DNA from 4 places in the Streptomyces sp. NPDC034049 genome. Region 1 is predicted to be linked to each of the others. Evidence: riboswitches for the same ligand, from Rfam matches in the RefSeq annotation. Region 1 holds a riboswitch; each other region holds the start of a gene.

Evidence for each region. Region 1 has a riboswitch for cobalamin ahead of ACZ52C_RS04425 (cobalamin biosynthesis protein). Riboswitches for the same ligand answer to the same signal wherever they lie in the genome.
Region 2: it holds a riboswitch for cobalamin, as region 1 does, so the genes downstream of both, ACZ52C_RS37930 (energy-coupling factor ABC transporter permease) here and ACZ52C_RS04425 (cobalamin biosynthesis protein) in region 1, are expected to answer to the same signal.
Region 3: it holds a riboswitch for cobalamin, as region 1 does, so the genes downstream of both, ACZ52C_RS05785 (ribonucleoside-diphosphate reductase subunit alpha) here and ACZ52C_RS04425 (cobalamin biosynthesis protein) in region 1, are expected to answer to the same signal.
Region 4: it holds a riboswitch for cobalamin, as region 1 does, so the genes downstream of both, cobN (cobaltochelatase subunit CobN) here and ACZ52C_RS04425 (cobalamin biosynthesis protein) in region 1, are expected to answer to the same signal.

The regions. Positions count from the first base shown of each region.
Region 1 is NZ_JBVISJ010000001.1:993,774-998,392, reverse strand. It holds gene ACZ52C_RS04445 (helix-turn-helix domain-containing protein) at 1-428, shown strand, start outside; gene ACZ52C_RS04440 (hypothetical protein) at 470-982, shown strand; gene ACZ52C_RS04435 (hypothetical protein) at 912-1,223, opposite strand; gene ACZ52C_RS04430 (DUF397 domain-containing protein) at 1,255-1,461, opposite strand; cobalamin riboswitch at 1,698-1,840, shown strand; gene ACZ52C_RS04425 (cobalamin biosynthesis protein) at 1,939-2,880, shown strand; gene ACZ52C_RS04420 (cobyric acid synthase) at 2,877-4,394, shown strand; gene ACZ52C_RS04415 (putative cobaltochelatase) at 4,567-4,619, shown strand, end outside.
Region 2 is NZ_JBVISJ010000021.1:22,209-26,827, forward strand. It holds gene ACZ52C_RS37915 (MFS transporter) at 1-1,173, shown strand, start outside; gene ACZ52C_RS37920 (NIPSNAP family protein) at 1,477-1,788, shown strand; gene nicT (Nickel transporter NicT) at 1,837-2,961, opposite strand; cobalamin riboswitch at 3,172-3,355, shown strand; gene ACZ52C_RS37930 (energy-coupling factor ABC transporter permease) at 3,386-4,105, shown strand; gene ACZ52C_RS37935 (energy-coupling factor ABC transporter substrate-binding protein) at 4,102-4,563, shown strand; gene cbiQ (cobalt ECF transporter T component CbiQ) at 4,569-4,619, shown strand, end outside.
Region 3 is NZ_JBVISJ010000002.1:216,115-220,733, forward strand. It holds gene ACZ52C_RS05770 (hypothetical protein) at 1-51, opposite strand, end outside; gene ACZ52C_RS05775 (hypothetical protein) at 372-521, shown strand; gene ACZ52C_RS05780 (nucleoside hydrolase) at 903-1,892, shown strand; cobalamin riboswitch at 2,084-2,219, shown strand; gene ACZ52C_RS05785 (ribonucleoside-diphosphate reductase subunit alpha) at 2,344-4,619, shown strand, end outside.
Region 4 is NZ_JBVISJ010000009.1:228,523-233,141, forward strand. It holds gene ACZ52C_RS25975 (precorrin-8X methylmutase) at 1-538, opposite strand, end outside; gene cobG (precorrin-3B synthase) at 647-1,987, opposite strand; cobalamin riboswitch at 2,068-2,198, shown strand; gene cobN (cobaltochelatase subunit CobN) at 2,274-4,619, shown strand, end outside.

The DNA.
Region 1 (4,619 bases):
TGCGCCGCTCGGTGGAGCTCCGGCTCGCCCGGCAGGAACGGCTGATCCACTCCGACTCCGGCCCGCGCATCGACATCGTCCTGGACGAGGCCGCCGTACGACGGGTGATCGGCGGCCCTCGCGTCATGCGCCAACAGCTGGACCACGTGAAGGCGCTGGCCGGGCGCCCCCGCATGGGCATCCGGCTCCTGCCGTTCACGGCGGGGGCGCACTTCAGCACCCTCAGCCCGTTCATCCTGCTCGGGTTCAGGGACGACGACGACCTGCTCTACCTGGAGGGCCCCAACGGCGGGTTGTCCAACCGTGAGGATCTCGATCTCACGGTCCGCCACCAGGAGTGCTTCGCGGACATCAGCGACCTCGCGTACGAAGGCGACCGGATGATCGAGTTCCTCGACACGGTCCGGGAGAGCCTGGACAACGACTGAGCACCGGGCCGGGACGCCCGGCGGAATCGGGGGGAGGGCCCATGGCGGTCTTCGGATGGCACGAGTGGTGGAGGCGGCTGACGGCGCGCCGTACCGTTCCGGGCGGCGGGGACCCGGACGCCCCTCCTCCGGGCGATCCCCCGGAGACCGGCGGCCCGGCCCGGCTGGACGACTGCACGCTGAAGGCGTACGCCATGCAGGAGGCGGAGTGGGCGGAGGCGCTCATCCGGGTGGAGAGCGCCCGGGTCGACGGCGAGATACGGCTCCTGTCCACCCGCCTGTTACTGGGCACGTTCTGCGCCAGCGTCCTGCTGCTGAGCATCGCCGTGGCCGGTCGGGTCGTCCCCACGACCCGGTTCGACGCCACCGCACCGCTCACCACGGCGATCACCGGCGCGATCGCCGCCGCTCTGCTCACCTCGCTCGCGGCGGGCATCGGCAGGGTGCTGCGCGCCCGAGCCGACGCCGGGCGGCCCGGCGGCCTCAGCGTTCCTCCGGCCCCCGCGGCCGAGCCCCGACCAGAGCCCGGTCCAGGGCCCTCAGCCGCTCCGTGACCGGGGTGAGCCCCCACCACAGGCCCGCCCCCGTCGCGATCAGGGCGGTCACCACCAGCCAGACGGCACCCCGCGCCTCCGTCCCCGGCACCAGCAGGGCGGCGAGAGCTCCCACCCCCACGGCCAGGACTCCGGCGACCGTGCTGAAGAGCACCAGCGGAGCGGCGGCGGACAACAGCGTCCGCCGGTCCCTCGATGCCCGCGCGCGCGCCGAGGCGGATCCCTTGGTCCGATCGTCCATCGCGTGTACCTCCCGTCCCCCGAACGGTTCTTCAGGAGCCGTCCGCTCCCGGGTCCACAAGCCCCGCCAGAAAACCACACCACGCGCTGTGACGGAAGGAGAGCACAGCGCTCTTCTTCGAGTTCGAGTCACGCACCAGAACTCGGTCCTCGTCGAACGACGCCTCCACGCACATACTGGTGTCACCCGAACGACTGCTCTTGATCCAACTCCGCGCCGCGGACTCCCTGTCGGACACCCTGACCTCCACCTCACAAGTCAGCGCGCCGACACGCGTCCACCGCGACGACCCGAGCGCCGTGCCCAGCCGCTGCCGCTCGTCGGCGCTCAGTCTTCGTACTGCCGTTCCCTCAAGTGTTCCCGTCCGACGCCGTGGAAATGAGCGCAGAAAGAGCCGATTCGGGCGTCTGGCGATATTTCAGCGATGTGGGGCTGAGCACACCCCTGCGCCGCAGGTCAACAGCAAGTTGACGGGTCTTCCGGGGGCGTGGTGGACTGCCGGGGCCATGTACGACGGCAGGAGAGGAAGCCGGTGGAAGTCCGGCGCGGTCCCGCCACTGTCACCGGGGAAGAACCTCCCGGGAGCCAGGAACTCTCGCCGTCGGTCTCGTCGAACCAGGGCGTGGACACCCTGAGTGAGGACATATCGCCATGTGCGGCTGCCACTTGAGTCCCAGCACCGGATCCCCGTCCGACCTCGCGACCGGCTGAGCCCGTGCGTGCCGATCGCGTCTTCGCGTACGGCGCCGCCGCCGGACTCCTCGGTGATCTGCTGCTCGGTGATCCTCGCCGGGGGCATCCGGTCGCCGCGTTCGGGCGGGCGGCCGGTGCCGTGGAGCGGGTGCTGTGGCGGGACCACCGAGGGTGGGGCGCGCTGCACACCGCCGTGTGCGCGGGAGGCGCCGTGGCGCTCGGGGCCGTCGCCTCGACCGCCGTGCGGCCGTCGCGCGCGGCCTCCGTCGCGTTGACCGCCGCCGCCACCTGGGCCGTCGTCGGGGGGACTTCGCTCGCGCGGGAGGCCCGGACGATCGGGCGGTCCCTCGACGCGGGGGACCTCGAGGGCGCGCGGGCCAGGTTGCCCCATCTGTGCGGGCGGGACCCGCAGGCGCTCGACCGGGACGGGATCGCGCGGGCGGTCGTGGAGTCCGTCGCCGAGAACACCTCCGACGCGGTGGTGGGGGCGCTCGTGTGGGGAGCCGTGGCGGGTGTGCCCGGGCTCGTGGGGTTCCGGGCCGTCAACACGCTGGACGCCATGGTCGGCCACCGGTCGGAGCGGTACCGGCGGTTCGGCTGGGCCTCCGCGCGGCTGGACGACGTGGCGGGGTGGCCGGGGGCCCGGCTCACGGCGGTGCTGGCCGCCGCCTCCGGTGGGGACGCGCGGGGGGCCGTACGGGCCTGGCGCGCGGACGCGGGCAGGCACCCGAGCCCCAACGCGGGGCCCGTGGAGGCGTCGTTCGCGGGGGCGCTCGGAGTGCGGTTGGGGGGCACGTTGTCGTACGGGGGGCGGGTCGAGCACCGGCCGGTGCTGAACGGGGAGGGGCGCGCCGTCGAAGTGGGTGACATCGAGCGGGCCGTGCGGTTGTCCCGGCGGGTGGGATGGCTGGCGTTGGGGATCGGTGCGGGTGTGTCGCTGCTGCGGTCGAGGAGGCAGGGATGAGTGGCGGGCTGCTGGTCGCCGGGACGACCTCCGACGCCGGGAAGAGCGTGGTGACCGCCGGGATCTGCCGGTGGCTGGTGCGGCAGGGGGTCAAGGTCGCGCCGTTCAAGGCGCAGAACATGTCGCTCAACTCCTTCGTGACGAAGGAGGGCGCCGAGATCGGGCGGGCGCAGGCCATGCAGGCGCAGGCGTGCCGGGTCGAGCCCAGCGCGCTCATGAACCCGGTGCTGCTCAAGCCCGGGGGTGAGCGCAGCAGTCAGGTCGTGCTGCTCGGGAAGCCCGTGGGCGAGATGAGCGCGCGCGGCTATCACGGCGGACGGCAACAGCGGCTGCTCGGGACCGTGTTGGAGTGCCTCACCGAGCTGCGGGGCACGTATGACGCGGTGATCTGCGAGGGGGCCGGCTCTCCGGCCGAGATCAATCTGCGGCGGACCGACATCGTCAACATGGGGATCGCCCGCAACGCCGGGCTGCCCGTGCTCGTCGTCGGCGACATCGACCGCGGTGGGGTCTTCGCGTCGTTCTTCGGGACCGTCGCGCTGCTCTCCCCCGAGGACCAGGCGCTCGTCGCCGGGTTCCTCGTCAACAAGTTCCGGGGGGACGTCTCCCTGCTGGAGCCTGGGCTCGACATGCTGCATGGGCTCACCGGGCGGCGGACGTACGGGGTGCTGCCGTTCCGGCACGGGCTCGGGATCGACGAGGAGGACGGGCTGCGGGTCTCGCTGCGCGGGACGGTCCGCGAGTCGAACGTCGCGCCGCCCGTAGGGGAGGACGTGCTGCGGGTCGCCGTGTGCGCGGTGCCGCTGATGTCCAACTTCACCGACGTGGACGCGCTCGCCGCCGAACCCGGTGTCGTGGTGCGGTTCGTGGACCGGGCCGAGGAGCTGGCCGACGCGGACCTGGTCGTCGTGCCGGGGACCCGGGGGACGGTGCGGGCGCTGGAGTGGCTGCGGGAGCGGGGGCTGGCCGACGCGCTCGTGCGACGTGCCGCCGAGGGGCGGCCGGTGCTCGGGATCTGCGGTGGGTTCCAGGTGCTCGGGGAGCGTATCGAGGACGAGGTCGAGAGCCGGCTCGGGCGGGTGGACGGGCTCGGGGTGCTTCCCGTGCGGGTCCGCTTCGACCCTGAGAAGACCCTGACCCGGCCCGTGGGTGAGGCCCTCGGTGAGCGGGTCGAGGGGTACGAGATCCACCACGGGGTCGCCGAGGTCCTGGGGGGCGAGCCCTTCCTGGACGGGTGCCGGGTGGGGCAGACCTGGGGCACGCACTGGCACGGGTCGCTGGAGTCGGACGGCTTCCGGCGTGCCTTTCTGCGCGAGGTGGCGGCGGCTTCGGGGCGGCGGTTCGTGCCGGCCCCGGACACGTCGTTCGCCGCGCTGCGCGAGGAGCAGCTCGACCGGCTCGGCGATCTGATCGAGGAGCACGCGGACACGGACGCGCTGTGGCGACTCATCGAGTCGGGCGCGCCGACGGGGTTGCCGTTCGTGCCGCCGGGGGCGCCGGGGGTGCCGGGATGAGGGCGCCGGGTCGGTTCCGCCGGGAGAGCCGGGGGAGGGAGCGTCGTCCGCCGGCCGGTGGGGCTTCCCGCGCGGTTCCCCGCGTCCCTGAGAAGCAGGGGCTGCGCGCCGCGCCTCTCATCCCGCCGGTCGGCACTCGTCTCATTCATTCACCTCCAGGAGGGACCACCGCGTGAGCACGCACTTCCCCTTCACCGCCGTCGTCGGGCAGGGCGACCTGCAACT
Region 2 (4,619 bases), on a different contig from region 1:
GTGGCGTACGTGGTGATCGCCCCGGCCGTCGGCGCGGTCGCCGACCGGCTGCCGCGCCGGGCGCTCATGGTGACGGCCGACCTGGTGCGCGCGGGGATCGCCGTGTCGCTGCCGTTCGTCGGCGAGGTCTGGCAGGTCTACGTCCTGGTGTTCCTCCTGCAGTCCGCGTCGGCCGTGTTCACGCCCACGTTCCAGGCCGTCATCCCCGATGTGCTGCCCGAGGAACGCGACTACACGCGGGCCCTGTCGATGTCCCGGCTCGCCTACGACCTGGAGAGCCTCTTCGCCCCCGCCCTCGCGGCCGCGCTGTTGTCCGTCATGACCTACGACGGGCTGTTCACCGGCACGGTCCTCGGTTTCCTCGCCTCGGCCGCGCTGGTGGTCTCGACCGCCCTGCCCGAGCGGGCCGTCGGCGCCGCCCCGCGCACGGGCGGCGCGTTCGCCAGGGCCACCGCCGGCACGCGCCTCCTCCTGGGCGTGCCGGAGCTGCGGGCCCTCATCGCCCTGAACCTGGCGGTGGCGGCGGCCGGGGCGATGGTGACGGTGAACTCCGTCGTCTACGTCCGCGAGGTGCTGGGCCTGTCGGCGGGCGCCCTGCCGCTGGCGCTCGGGGCGTACGGGGCGGGGTCGATGGCCGTGGCGCTGGTGCTGCCCCGGGTGCTGGACAAGGTGCCGGACCGGGCCGTGATGCTGCCGGGCGCGCTGTCGCTGCCCGTCGTCTTCGCCGCTCTCGGGGTCGTCACGGGCGCGCACGGCGGGAGTTGGCGGCTGCCGGGGCTGCTGGTGCTGTGGGCCGCGTTCGGTGCCGCGTGCTCGGCGGTGCTCACTCCGGCCGGGCGGCTCGTCCGCCGCTCGGTGGCGCCCGGGGAGCGTACGGCCGCGTTCGCCGCCCAGTTCTCCCTCTCGCACGGCTGCTGGCTGCTGACGTATCCGCTGGCCGGCTGGCTGGGGGCGGCGGCCGGGCTTAACTGGGCGGTGCTCGCCCTGGGTTCGCTCGCACTGGGCGCGGCGCTGCTGGCCGTACGGCTGTGGCCGGCGGCATCGACGGCCGACGCGGCCCATGTGCACGCCGACCTCCCCGTCGGTCACCCCCATCTGGCGGGCGCCCGGCGCGTCCCGAACGGATGGCGGCACAGCCACGGCAACCTCACGGACGGGCTGCACGCCCACTGAGGTGAGGTCGCGGCATCACCCCGCGCCGGCGTCGGCCTCCCGTCGGCCAGGCCGGCGGAAGGGGCGGGGTTCCCTGCCCCTTCCGCCGGCCTGGCGAGAACCACGACCCGCCGCCGCGGCCCTGATCCCCCGATGGCAGCGCGCCGAGCAGCTCACCGACGAGTTGCAGGCGCCGCTCTGCACCACACTGACCGACCGGCAACGCACCGGGTTCGCCCGGCTCGTCGACGCCCTGACCGCCTCCCCCACCGCATGGCGTCGACCGGCATGGCCGTCGCCCGTGCCCCGGGGGACCATGGAGGCGTGATCACCATTCATCTGAAGTACGAGATCGACGCCGACAAGCTCGAGGACTTCGAAGAGTACGGCCGGCGCTGGGTTCGGCTCGTCAACCGTTTCGGTGGGACGCACCACGGCTACTTCCTGCCGAGTGAGAGCGACAGCGACATCGCCTACGCCCTCTTCTCGTTTCCCAGTCTCGCCGCGTACGAGCGGTACCGCACGGACAGCATGTCCGATCCGGAGTGCCAGGACGCCTTCGCGCTGGCCCGCGACACCCGCTGCATCAAGCGGTACGAACGCCGTTTCCTCCGGCCGCTCGACGACGTGTCCTGAGGAAAGGTGAGGCGCCCGTGCGCCGTGGTGCGGGTGGGTGGTGGGTGTTCAGCCCGCCGTCCACTTCTCCTCGATCCGGGCGAACCGCCAGACCAGCAGGGCGACCGCCCAGGTGGCGAAGAAGAGGCCGACGACGACATAGCCGACGGTGTTGAGGTCGAGGCCGGCGACCCCGTCCCAGAAGGTGCCGTGCAGCCGGGCCTTCTCGGCGACGAGGCCGAGGAGTTCGACCGTGCCGATGACGAGGGCGACGGCCACGGACAGACCCGTGATCACCAGGTTGTAGTAGACCTTGCGGACCGGGCGGGAGAAGGCCCAGCCGTAGGCGAAGTTCATGAACGTGCCGTCGACGGTGTCGAGGAGGGACATCCCGGCGGCGAACAGGACGGGCAGGCACAGGATCGCGTACCAGGGCAGCCCGGAGGCGGCGCCCGAACCGGCGAGCACCAGGAGCGCGACCTCCGTCGCCGTGTCGAAGCCGAGGCCGAAGAGCAGGCCGATCGGGTACATCTGCCAGGGGCTGGTGAGGGACCTCGTCAACCTCCCGAGGAGCCGGTTCATCAGGCCCCGGTTGTTCAGTCGCTCCTCCAGCGCGGCCTCGTCGAAGGTGCCCGAGCGCAGCTCACGGAACACCTTCCAGATCCCCACCATGATCACCAGGTTGACGACGGCGATGACGTACAGGAACGTCCCCGAGACGGTGGTGCCGATCCAGCCGGTCACGTCGTGCAGCGTGGAGTCGCCGTCGCGGGCCGGTCCGGCGAGCGTCTTGACGCCGAGGGTGAGCAGGAAGGTGAGGGCGAGCACGATCGAGGAGTGGCCGAGGGAGAACCAGTAGCCGACCGACAGCGGGCGTCGCCCCTCCCCCATCAGCCTGCGGGTGGTGTTGTCGATGGCGGCGATGTGGTCGGCGTCGAAGGCGTGCCGCATGCCCAGGGTGTAGGCGGTGACGCCCATGCCGATGCCGAAGGATCTGCTGCCGACGCTGTAGTGCTCGGGGGCGACGATCACCACCAGGGTGAACCAGCCGACGAGGTGCAGTGCCAGGATGAACCCGGCCATCCCGCCGAGGCTCGCCCACTCCCCCCGCGTCATCGAGGCGCGGATCCGCCGCCAGGAGAGACCGCCCGTCGCGGCGGTGGCCGAGGGGGCGGTGTCGGTGCCAGGAGCCATGGGGCGTGCGCCTTCTCTTCGTCCGTGGGGTCGGATCCCCTCAGCGTCGTGCGCCGAGTTGGCAGCTGCAAGTATGTTGCAGTAAAGCTCCCGTCTGCTTTCGGTCAGGTCGGGCACCTCGGCGTGGCGCGGGGCGTGCGCCGGGGTGTGAGCTGGTGCACGGCGCCTGCGCGCCCCTCGCCTCCGCTTGTCAGCCTCCTTGTCCGGGCACTACTGTCACCACGCCTTGGTGAACGGGAAATCCGGTGTGATGCCGGTGCGGCCCTCGCCACTGTGAATCGGGAAGTCCGGCTCCGGTCCTCACGGACAGCCACTGGGTCTTCGGACCCGGGAAGGCGGAGCACGGGCGGTGTCACCCGTAAGCCAGGAGACCGGCCAAGGCACGTCAACCATCCACGAGGTGCTGGAGAGGGTCTGCTGAGCCATGCACATAGCCGAGGGTTTCCTTCCTCCGGCGCACGCGATCGCCTGGGGTGTCGCGTCCGCGCCGTTCGTCGTCCACGGAGTCCGGGCACTCACACGTGAGGTCAGGGAGCATCCCGAGAGCACGCTGCTGCTCGGCGCCTCGGGGGCCTTCACCTTCGTCCTGTCCGCGCTGAAGCTCCCGTCGGTCACCGGGAGTTGCTCCCACCCCACCGGCACCGGTCTCGGTGCCATCCTGTTCCGGCCGCCGATCATGGCGGTCCTCGGCACCATCACCCTGCTCTTCCAGGCACTGCTGCTGGCACACGGCGGTCTGACCACGCTCGGCGCCAACGTCTTCTCGATGGCGATCGTCGGCCCCTGGGCGGGTTACGGCATCTACCGGCTGCTGCGACGCTTCGGAGTGCCGCTGATGGTGACGGTGTTCTTCGGCGCGTTCGTCGCCGACCTGGTCACCTACTGCGTCACCAGTGTGCAGTTGGCGCTCGCGTTCCCCGACCCGAGCAGTGGTTTCCTGGGCGCGCTCGGCAAGTTCGGCTCCATCTTCGCCATCACGCAGGTCCCGCTCGCGGTCAGCGAAGGTCTGCTGACGGTGCTGGTGATGCGTCTGCTGGTGCAGTCGAGCAAGGGCGAACTGACCCGGCTGGGCGTGCTCCTGACCGGGCGGCGCGACCGCACCGGGGCCGAGACGGAGACCGGGACCGAGGCGGTGGCCCGATGAACCGGAACACGAAGATCAACGTACTGCTGCTGCTCGCCGTGGCCGCGCTCGCCGTCCTGCCGCTGGCCCTCGGCCTCGGCGACCACAAGGAGGAGCCCTTCACGGGGTCCGACGGCGAGGCGGAGACGGCGATCACGGAGATCGAGCCGGACTACGAGCCGTGGTTCTCGCCCCTGTACGAGCCGCCCTCCGGTGAGATCGAGTCGGCGCTGTTCTCCCTCCAGGCCGCCCTCGGCGCGGGGGTCCTCGCCTACTACTTCGGCATCCGCCGGGGCCGGCGCCAGGGCGAGGCCCGGGTGCGGGCACTGCTGGACGCGGCGGACGAGACGAGCACGGCTCCGGAACAGCCGGCGGACGAGACGGTCGCGGCATCCACCGCGTCCGGCGTGTCCGGCACGCCCGGCGGTGAAGTCCCGCTGTCCGGTGGCTCCGGGGAGTCCCCCGCCGGGCGGGGCTGACGCGGGTGCTGCCGATCGACGCGGCGGCGCACAGCAGTCGCTGGCGCCGCCGCCAC
Region 3 (4,619 bases), on a different contig from region 1:
CCTGGAGTCGATGCCTGCAGGGAGCGGGGACCACTGAGCGGTTATCGTCACGATGACGATATTAGGTCGAGGTGAGCCCACAAAGCAAGCAGGACGTACCCAACGCGGCGGAGAGGGCCGGGAGACGGGGCGGGGACCGGCTCAGGGGACTACCGAGGCGAGGTGGTCCCACGCGGCGCTGGGCTGCTCCGTACCGCAGCGGCTGACGCCATCGAGGCGTCGACCTTGCCGGGCACCGACCAGGTGCGAGTTCCCTCCGCGGGCGCCCTTCGCGCGCCAGGGTCGTAATGCCCGCAGGGCCACGGGAGTTGAAAGAGGCGCCATGCTGGACGAGTTGGTATCGGCGGCAGCGGCGGCGGGCGGATCTGGCAGTGGTCCAGGCAGCGGGGACTGACCTGTGGAACGGTTTTCGGGGCCGGGTCGCCGAGTGGTTCGGGCGTGGGGACGCGGTGCGGGAGAGCCGTGAGCTGGAGCGGCTGGGCCGCAGCGCGTCCGAACTGTCGACGGCCGGCCAGGACTAGGTGGAGCGGCTCCGGGTGCGGCACGAGGCCGTCTGGCAGAGCCGGATCGAGACACCGCTGGAGGACCTGGACGGGGTCGAGCGCGACCAGGCGGTGGCGGAGCTCAGCAAACTCATGGCCCACCGCCCTGAGGCCGCGACGGCGCCTCCGGCACCACCCGCTGGAACAGCACCCACAACTCGTCTGGCACCAGCCGCTCAACGATCCCCACCACGACCAACAGCCCACCCGCGAACACCAAATGAGATGACTTCTTAAGGGGCGCGGGGAACTGCGCGAGAAGCCCCACCGGACGGACGCCTGGGGTCGAAGGGGCGCAGCCCCTGGGGATGGGACGGGTAGGGGCGGCGGGGGCGGAAAACGTCCGGCTACGCTGAAGCGGTGACCGTTCGCCCCCCGATCGTCCTGGACAGCGACCCCGGTATCGACGACGCCGTAGCCCTCCAGTACCTGCTGGGAACCGGCCTGTGGGACCTCAAGGCGTACACCTCCACCGGCGGCAACCTCCCCGCCGAGGCGACGTACGCCAACGCCCGCGCCCTGGCGAGAGCCCTCCGCATCGACCCCCACATCCCGGTCCACAGAGGCGCCGGCCGCCCCCTCTCCCGCCTCCCCTACCGCGAGGCATCCGCCTTCCACGGCCCCGCGGGCCTCGGCGACGAGACCCTCCCCGACTCGACGGCCCCCCACCCGACGGAGTCGTCCGCCCAGGCCCTGCTCCGCCTGTCGAGGCAGCACGAGGGCGAGCTGACGGTCTGCGCCACCGGCCCCCTCACCAACGTGGCCATCGCCCTCCTGGAGGACCCGCACTTCGCCCACCGGGTCCGCAAGTTCGTGTTCATGGGCGGCGCGGCCCAGGTGCCGGGCAACTTCACCCCGGTCGCCGAGTTCAACATCTGGGCCGACCCGGACGCCGCCGAGATCGTGCTCTCCTCCGGCATCCCGTTCACCATGGTCGACCTGGACGCCTCGCACCGCTGGCTGTTCCGCCCGGCGGACCTCGCCGCGCTGGAGGCCGCGGGCCCCGGCACGGCCCTCGCCGCCCGGCTGATGCGCACCTACATGGACGCCTACGCCCGCCACGGCGGCGACGGCACCTGCCCACTGCACGACCCGCTGGCGGTGGGTGTCTGCGGCGACGAGGCGTTCGTCGAGGCCGCCGACGGGGCCGTCGTCGTGGAGTGCACGAGCGAACTCACCCGCGGCCAGACCGTGTTCGTGCCGACCGCCGCCCGACGCGTCTACTACTCCGAGTCCCCCGGCCTGACCGCCCGCCTGCGCGCCACCGGCCGGGTCGCGCTGGGCCCGGGCACGCGGGACTTCACCCAGGACTTCGTGGCGACGCTGCCCAGGTGGCCGGCGACAGCCTGACGAGATCCGATTGTCCGACCGGCGGCACCCCCCTGTGGACAACCGCCGCCGCGCCGAGCCGCCGCTCGTGCACACTGCGACGCATGGACATCACGATCAGGAGAGCCGCTCATGAGCTGACGCTCTGACACCATGCGAAGCCGTAGGCGACACAACATGTGGGGGTGACATCGCGCCCCAGCACTAGATGTATGCTCATGCTCGCTGTCGCCGCAGGGGAATCCGGTGTGAATCCGGAACTGTCCCGCAACGGTGTACTTGCGTGCACACCTCACCATGTGCGCACGCCTGTTCAGTCCGAACACCTGCCGACAGTGCGCCCGGCCGTCCGGTCCGGGTGCCCTGACGTCCGGGCCTCGTGGAATGGGCCGGTGGACGCGACGCCCCCGTGCGCTCGTGTGCTGCCGCCTGCCCTCCGCAGGGCCTCCAGCCGAGCGAGGGAGAGCCCCACGTGACCATCGCGCCAGCCGATCCGGTGTCAGCCGACCTGGCTGCAGCCGAGCCGGTTCCAGCCGAGCCGGTGCCGGCCGCCCCGGCGACGGAGACCGACGCTCCCGGTACCGCGTTGCTGCGGACCCTGACCGAGCTGACCGCCGACCTCCCCGACGCCGACCCCGGTCGGGTCGCCGCCGCCGCGCTGCGCGGCCGGTCGGTGCGCGCGTCCTCCGCCGAGATGGTCGCGGAGCTGCGCGAGCTGGCCACGGAGGCGGCCGCGGGTCTCATCTCCGAGGACCCCGCCTACTCGAGACTGGCCGCCCGGCTGCTGGCCATCGGCATCCGTGCCGAGGCGGCCTCGCAGGGCGTCACGACGTTCACCGAGTCCATCGCCGTGGGGCACCGTGAGGGCCTCGTCGCCGACCGCACGGCCGAGTTCACCCGCACCCACGCCGACCGCCTCGACGCCCTGATCGACCCGGCGGGCGACGACCGCTTCGGCTACTTCGGCCTGCGCACCCTGTACAGCCGCTATCTGCTCCGGCACCCCCTCACCCGCAAGGTCCTCGAGACGCCCCAGCACTTCATGCTGCGGGTCGCCGCCGGCCTCGCCGAGGAGACGGGGGCCGACGAGCAGGCGGGCGTCCGCGCCCTCGACGAGGTCGCCGCGCTCTACGGGCTCATGAGCCGCCTCGACTACCTCCCCTCCTCCCCCACGCTCTTCAACTCCGGTACGCGACACCCCCAGATGTCGTCCTGCTACCTCCTCGACTCCCCGCTGGACGAGCTGGACTCCCTCTACGACCGCTACCACCAGGTGGCCCGCCTCTCGAAGCACGCAGGCGGCATCGGCCTGTCGTACTCCCGCATCCGCTCGCGCGGTTCGCTGATCCGGGGCACCAACGGGCACTCCAACGGCATCGTGCCGTTCCTGAAGACGCTGGACGCCTCGGTCGCCGCCGTGAACCAGGGCGGCCGGCGCAAGGGCGCGGCCGCGGTCTACCTGGAGACCTGGCACTCCGACATCGAGGAGTTCCTGGAGCTGCGCGACAACACCGGCGAGGACGCCCGGCGTACACACAACCTGAACCTGGCGCACTGGATCCCGGACGAGTTCATGCGCCGGGTCGACGCCGACGAGCAGTGGTCGTTGTTCTCCCCGTCCGACGTGCCCGAGCTGGTCGACCTGTGGGGCGAGGAGTTCGAGGCCGCGTACCGCAGGGCGGAGGCGGAGGGCCTCGCGAAGAAGACCATCGCCGCCCGTGACCTGTACGGCCGGATGATGCGCACCCTCGCGCAGACCGGCAACGGCTGGATGACCTTCAAGGACGCGGCCAACCGCACGGCGAACCAGACGGCCGAGCCGGGCCACGTCATCCACTCCTCCAACCTCTGCACGGAGATCCTGGAGGTCACCAACGACGAGGAGACCGCGGTCTGCAACCTGGGCTCGGTGAACCTCGGCGCGTTCGTCGACCGGGCGACGGGCGACATGGACTGGGCGCGGCTGGACGCGACCGTCCGCACCGCCGTCACCTTCCTCGACCGCGTGGTCGACATCAACTTCTACCCGACCGAGCAGGCGGGCCGCTCCAACGCCAAGTGGCGTCCGGTCGGGCTCGGCGCGATGGGTCTCCAGGACGTCTTCTTCCAGCTGCGGCTGCCCTTCGACTCCCCGGCGGCGAAGGCCCTGTCCACACGGATCGCCGAGCGCGTCATGCTCGCCGCGTACGAGGCCTCCGCCGACCTCGCCGAGCGCACGGGCCCGCTGCCGGCCTGGGAGAAGACGCGCACGGCGCGCGGTGTGCTGCACCCCGACCACTACGGTGTCGAGTTCACCTGGCCGGAGCGCTGGGCGGCCCTGCGTGAGCGCGTCGCGAGGACGGGCCTGCGCAACTCCCTGCTCCTCGCCATCGCGCCGACGGCCACCATCGCCTCGATCGCCGGTGTGTACGAGTGCATCGAGCCGCAGGTGTCCAACCTGTTCAAGCGCGAGACGCTGTCCGGCGAGTTCCTCCAGGTCAACTCGTATCTGGTGAACGACCTGAAGGAGCTGGGCGTCTGGGACGCCCGCACCCGTGAGGCGCTGCGCGAGTCAGGCGGCTCGGTGCAGGACTTCGCGTGGATCCCGGCCGAGGTCCGGGCGCTGTACCGCACGGCCTGGGAGATCCCGCAGCGTGGCCTGATCGACATGGCCGCCGCCCGCACGCCGTATCTGGACCAGGCGCAGTCGCTCAACCTGTTCCTGGAGACGCCGACCATCGGCAAGCTCTCCTCGATGTACGCGTACGC
Region 4 (4,619 bases), on a different contig from region 1:
GATGCTCCGCCAGCGCGTCCTTGGACTCGGCGGCGCCGACGAAGCCGACCGGCACACCGATGACGGCGGCGGGCCGGGGCGCGCCCTCGTCGATCATCTCCAGCAGCCGGAAGAGCGCGGTGGGCGCGTTGCCCACGGCCACCACCGAGCCCTCCAGGCGGTCCCGCCACAGCTCCAGCGCGGCGGCGCTGCGCGTGGTGCCCAGCTTCGCCGCCAGCGCGGGGACGGCCGGGTCGGAGAGCGTGCACAGCACGTCGTTGTCGGCGGGCAACCGCTTGCGGGTCACCCCGCTGGCCACCATCTTGACGTCGGTGAAGATGGGCGCCCCGGCCCGCAGGGCCTCGCGGGCGCGGGCCACCACGTCGGGGGTGTACGTCAAGTCCCGTACCAGGTCGACCATTCCGCAGGCGTGGATCATCCGGACCGCGACCTGGCTGACATCGGCGGGCAGGGCCGCGAGGTCCGCCTCCGCGCGGATGGTGGCGAAGGACTGCCGGTAGATCGCCGGGCCGTCCTTCTCGTAGTCGTAGGTGGTCACGGTGGTCTTCTCGCTGCTCTCGGTCGTCGTACGGGGGTCGTTCGTGCGGGTCGTGCGCGTGCTCGTGTGCGTGTCGTGCGTCGTGCGTGTCGTGCGGGTTCTCGGCCGTCAGGGGGTGATCTCCCCCAGGGCGTCGGCGAGTCGGGAGGCGTCCGCCATGGACGCGGTGCGGGGGCTTCGGCCGGGGGCGGTGCGGGAGAGCGCGTAGCCGCCGCCCTCCACCGCCACCACGTCGATCCGTTCGCCCCGGGGGTGGCCGCAGCGGCGCTCGCAGCCGGACCAGTACAGGGGGAGTCCCGCGCGGCCCGCCGCCTCCAGGCTGCCGGTCGCGTCCGCCCGTACGTCCGCCAGGGACTTCGCGCAGCCGGGCCGGCCGATACAGGCGCCCACGCCCAGCCAGGGGGAGGCGGGATCGGTGACGAGACCGGTCACCGCGAGCCGGGCGAGCGCGTCGGCCGTCTGCTCCTCGCCCAGACCCGGTACGGGGACGACGACCCCGCGCCAGGGCGTCAGCCGCAGCTCACGGGAGGGTGTCGTGGCCGCGAGAGCGGTCAACTCCCGCCACTGGAGGGGGGTGAGGCGACCGAGCGGGACGTGGACGCAGAGGGCGTCGCCGACGGCTCCCGGCAACGGGCCGCCGGGTCCGGAGGGTGGTCCGTCGGGTCCGGGCGTGGCCGTACCGCTCTCGTCACGGACCCGGAGCGCGGTGGCGACGCCGGCGGCCGACAGGCGGTCCCGGACCTCGCGGAGCAGCGCGTCCTGGGAAGGGAGTTCGGTCACACGCCAGACCCGCGCCCCGCTCTCCCGCGCCGCCTGAAGGAAGGTCTCGGCGGCGGTCAGCGCGGCCCGGGCCGCGTCCTCGCCGCGGACCGACAGGCTCTCGCCGGCCGTCCCCAGGCTCAGCAGCGCACCGTCGCCCCCGGCCGCCCGGACGGTCACATCGGCGTCCAGCGAGGCCACGTCGCCCCGCCCGTCGTCGAGCGCGAACAGGAACCGGCCCGACAACCGCCGCGCCGGCTCGCTCTCGCACAGCGCGGTGTCCAGGGCGGTCAGCCAGCGCCGTACGTCGCGCAGACCGCGTCCGTCGAGACCGGACAGCGGCGAGGCGACGATGTTGCGCACCCGCTCGTGCCCGGCGGACGGCAACAGGCCCGCCGCGTCCAGCGACCCGGCCAGCTCGCCCCCGCAGCCGTCGGCCAGTCCGCGCAGCTGCACATTGCCGCGGGAAGTGAGGTGAAGATCACCGTCCCCGAGCCGCCCGGCCGCCTCCGCGAGCGCCTCGGCCTGGCGGACGGTCAGCACACCGCCGGGCACCCGGACCCGGGCCAACGCCCCGTCGTCCGCCGCATGCAGCCGCAGCGTCCCCGGGCAGGCGTCGCCACGGTCCCGTGTGACCGCTGTGGCCTGGGACGATGAACGCGGGGGAGGCGTGGACATGGCGGCGAGCATACCCACCGGCACAACGGACGTATCCTCCGCCCTTTTGGGGCAGCCTTCCTTTTGAGGCGACCCTTACTATGCTGCTCGGTGGATCATCCGGTCCATCGACGCCACCACGGCGACAGGGGAGGAAGCCCGGTGTGAGTCCGGCGCGGTCCCGCCACTGTGAGCCCGTCCCAGGAGGGTCGGGCGAGTCAGGAACTCCCTTCCCCGTACCCCTCGGCCCGTCCGAGCAGGGGAGACTTCCGATTCGACACCGCCCGGGGCGCGGACCCCGAGGAAGGCCAGCAGCCGCATGCAGTCATCGTCCGGGGAGCGCTCCGCGCAGCCCCGCATCCTGCTCCTGTCGACGTCCGACACCGACCTGCTCAGCGCCCGCGCGGCCGCCGGCCCGGTCCCCTACCGCTTCGCCAACCCCTCGCGCCTCGCCCTGGACGACCTCCCGGCTCTCCTCGACGGCACCGACCTGGTCGTCGTGCGCCTCCTCGGTGGCATCCGCGCCTGGCAGGACGGCCTCGACCTCCTGCTCGCCGACGGCCGCCCGGTCGTCGTCCTCACCGGTGAACAGGCGCCCGACGCCCAGCTGATGGCCGCCTCGACCGTCCCGGTCGGCATCGCCGCCGAGGCCCACGCCTATCTCGCCCACGGCGGACCCGCCAACCTGGAGCAACTGGCCCGCTTCCTCTCCGACACCGTCCTGCTCACCGGCCACGGCTTCGACGCGCCGGCGGCCGCGCCCTCCTGGGGCCCGCTGGAGCGCACCGCCCGCGACACCGCCGACGGCCCGACCGTCGCCGTGCTCTACTACCGGGCCCACCACATGAGCGGCAACACCGCCTTCGTGGACGCGCTGTGCGAGGCGATCGAGGACACCGGGGCCCGCGCGCTCCCGCTCTACGTGGCCTCCCTGCGGGCCCCGGAGCCCGAGCTGATCGAGGAACTCCGCGCCGCTGACGCCATCGTCACCACGGTGCTCGCCGCCGGCGGCACCAAGCCCGCCGAGGCGTCGGCCGGCGGCGACGACGAGTCCTGGGACGCGGGCGCCCTGACCGGCCTCGACGTACCGATCCTCCAGGCTCTGTGCCTGACCGGTTCGCGTTCCGCCTGGGAGGAGAGCGACGAGGGGGTCTCCCCGCTCGACGCGGCCAGCCAGATCGCCGTCCCCGAGTTCGACGGCCGCCTGATCACCGTCCCGTTCTCCTTCAAGGAGATCGACGAGGACGGCCTGCCGGCCTATGTCGCCGACCCCGAGCGCGCCGCCCGCGTCGCCGGGATCGCCGTACGGCACGCGCGACTTCGGCACATCGCCAACGCCGACAAGCGCCTCGCGCTCGTCCTGTCCGCCTACCCGACCAAGCACTCCCGCATCGGCAACGCGGTCGGCCTGGACACCCCCGCCAGCGCGGTCGCCCTGCTGCGCCGCCTGCGCGAGGAGGGCTACGACTTCGGCACCGACGCCGAGGTGCCGGGCCTGGCCTCCGGCGACGGCGACGAGCTGATCCGCGCCCTCATCGAGGCGGGTGGCCACGACCAGGACTGGCTCACCGAGGAGCAGCTCGCCCGCAACCCGGTCCGGATCCCGGCCGCCGACTACCGCCGCTGGTACGCCGAACTCCCCGAGGAACTGCGCACGTCCGTCGAGGAGCACTGGGGCCCGCCGCCCGGCGAGATGTTCGTCGACCGCAGCGCCAACCCGGAGGGCGACATCGTCCTCGCGGCCCTGCGCTTCGGCAATCTGCTGATCCTCATCCAGCCGCCGCGCGGCTTCGGCGAGAACCCGATCGCGATCTACCACGACCCGGACCTGCCGCCCTCCCACCACTACCTGGCCGCCTACCGCTGGATCGCGGCCCGCGCCGACGACGGCGGCTTCGGCGCCGACGCGATGATCCACCTCGGCAAGCACGGCAACCTGGAGTGGCTGCCCGGCAAGAACGCGGGCCTGTCCGCCGCCTGCGGCCCCGACGCCGCCCTCGGCGACCTGCCCCTGATCTACCCCTTCCTGGTCAACGACCCGGGCGAGGGCACCCAGGCCAAGCGCCGCGTCCACGCCACCCTCGTCGACCACCTGGTGCCGCCGATGGCCCGCGCGGACTCCTACGGCGACATCGCGCGCCTGGAGCAGCTCCTCGACGAGTACGCCCAGATCTCCTCCATGGACCCGGCGAAGCTCCCCGCGATCCGCGCCCAGATCTGGACCCTCATCCAGGCCGCCAAGCTCGACCACGACCTCGGCCTGGACGACCGGCCGGAGGACGACGGTTTCGACGACTTCCTGCTGCACGTCGACGGCTGGCTCTGCGAGGTCAAGGACGCCCAGATCCGCGACGGGCTGCATGTCCTCGGCAACCCCCCGGCGGACGCCGACCGCGTCAACCTCGTCCTCGCCATCCTGCGCGCCCGCCAGATCTGGGGCGGCACCCAGGCCCTGCCCGGCCTGCGCGAGGCGCTCGGCCTCGACGAGTCCGCCGCCACCCGTACGACGGCCGACGAGGCGGAGGCGAAGGCGCGCGAGCTGGTCCAGCGGATGGAGGACCTCGGCTGGGACCCGGACTCCGTCCCCGACGAGCACGGCGAACAGGTCACCGCCATCCTGGAGTTCGCCGCCCGCGAGGTCGTTCCGCGTCTGAAGGCCACCACC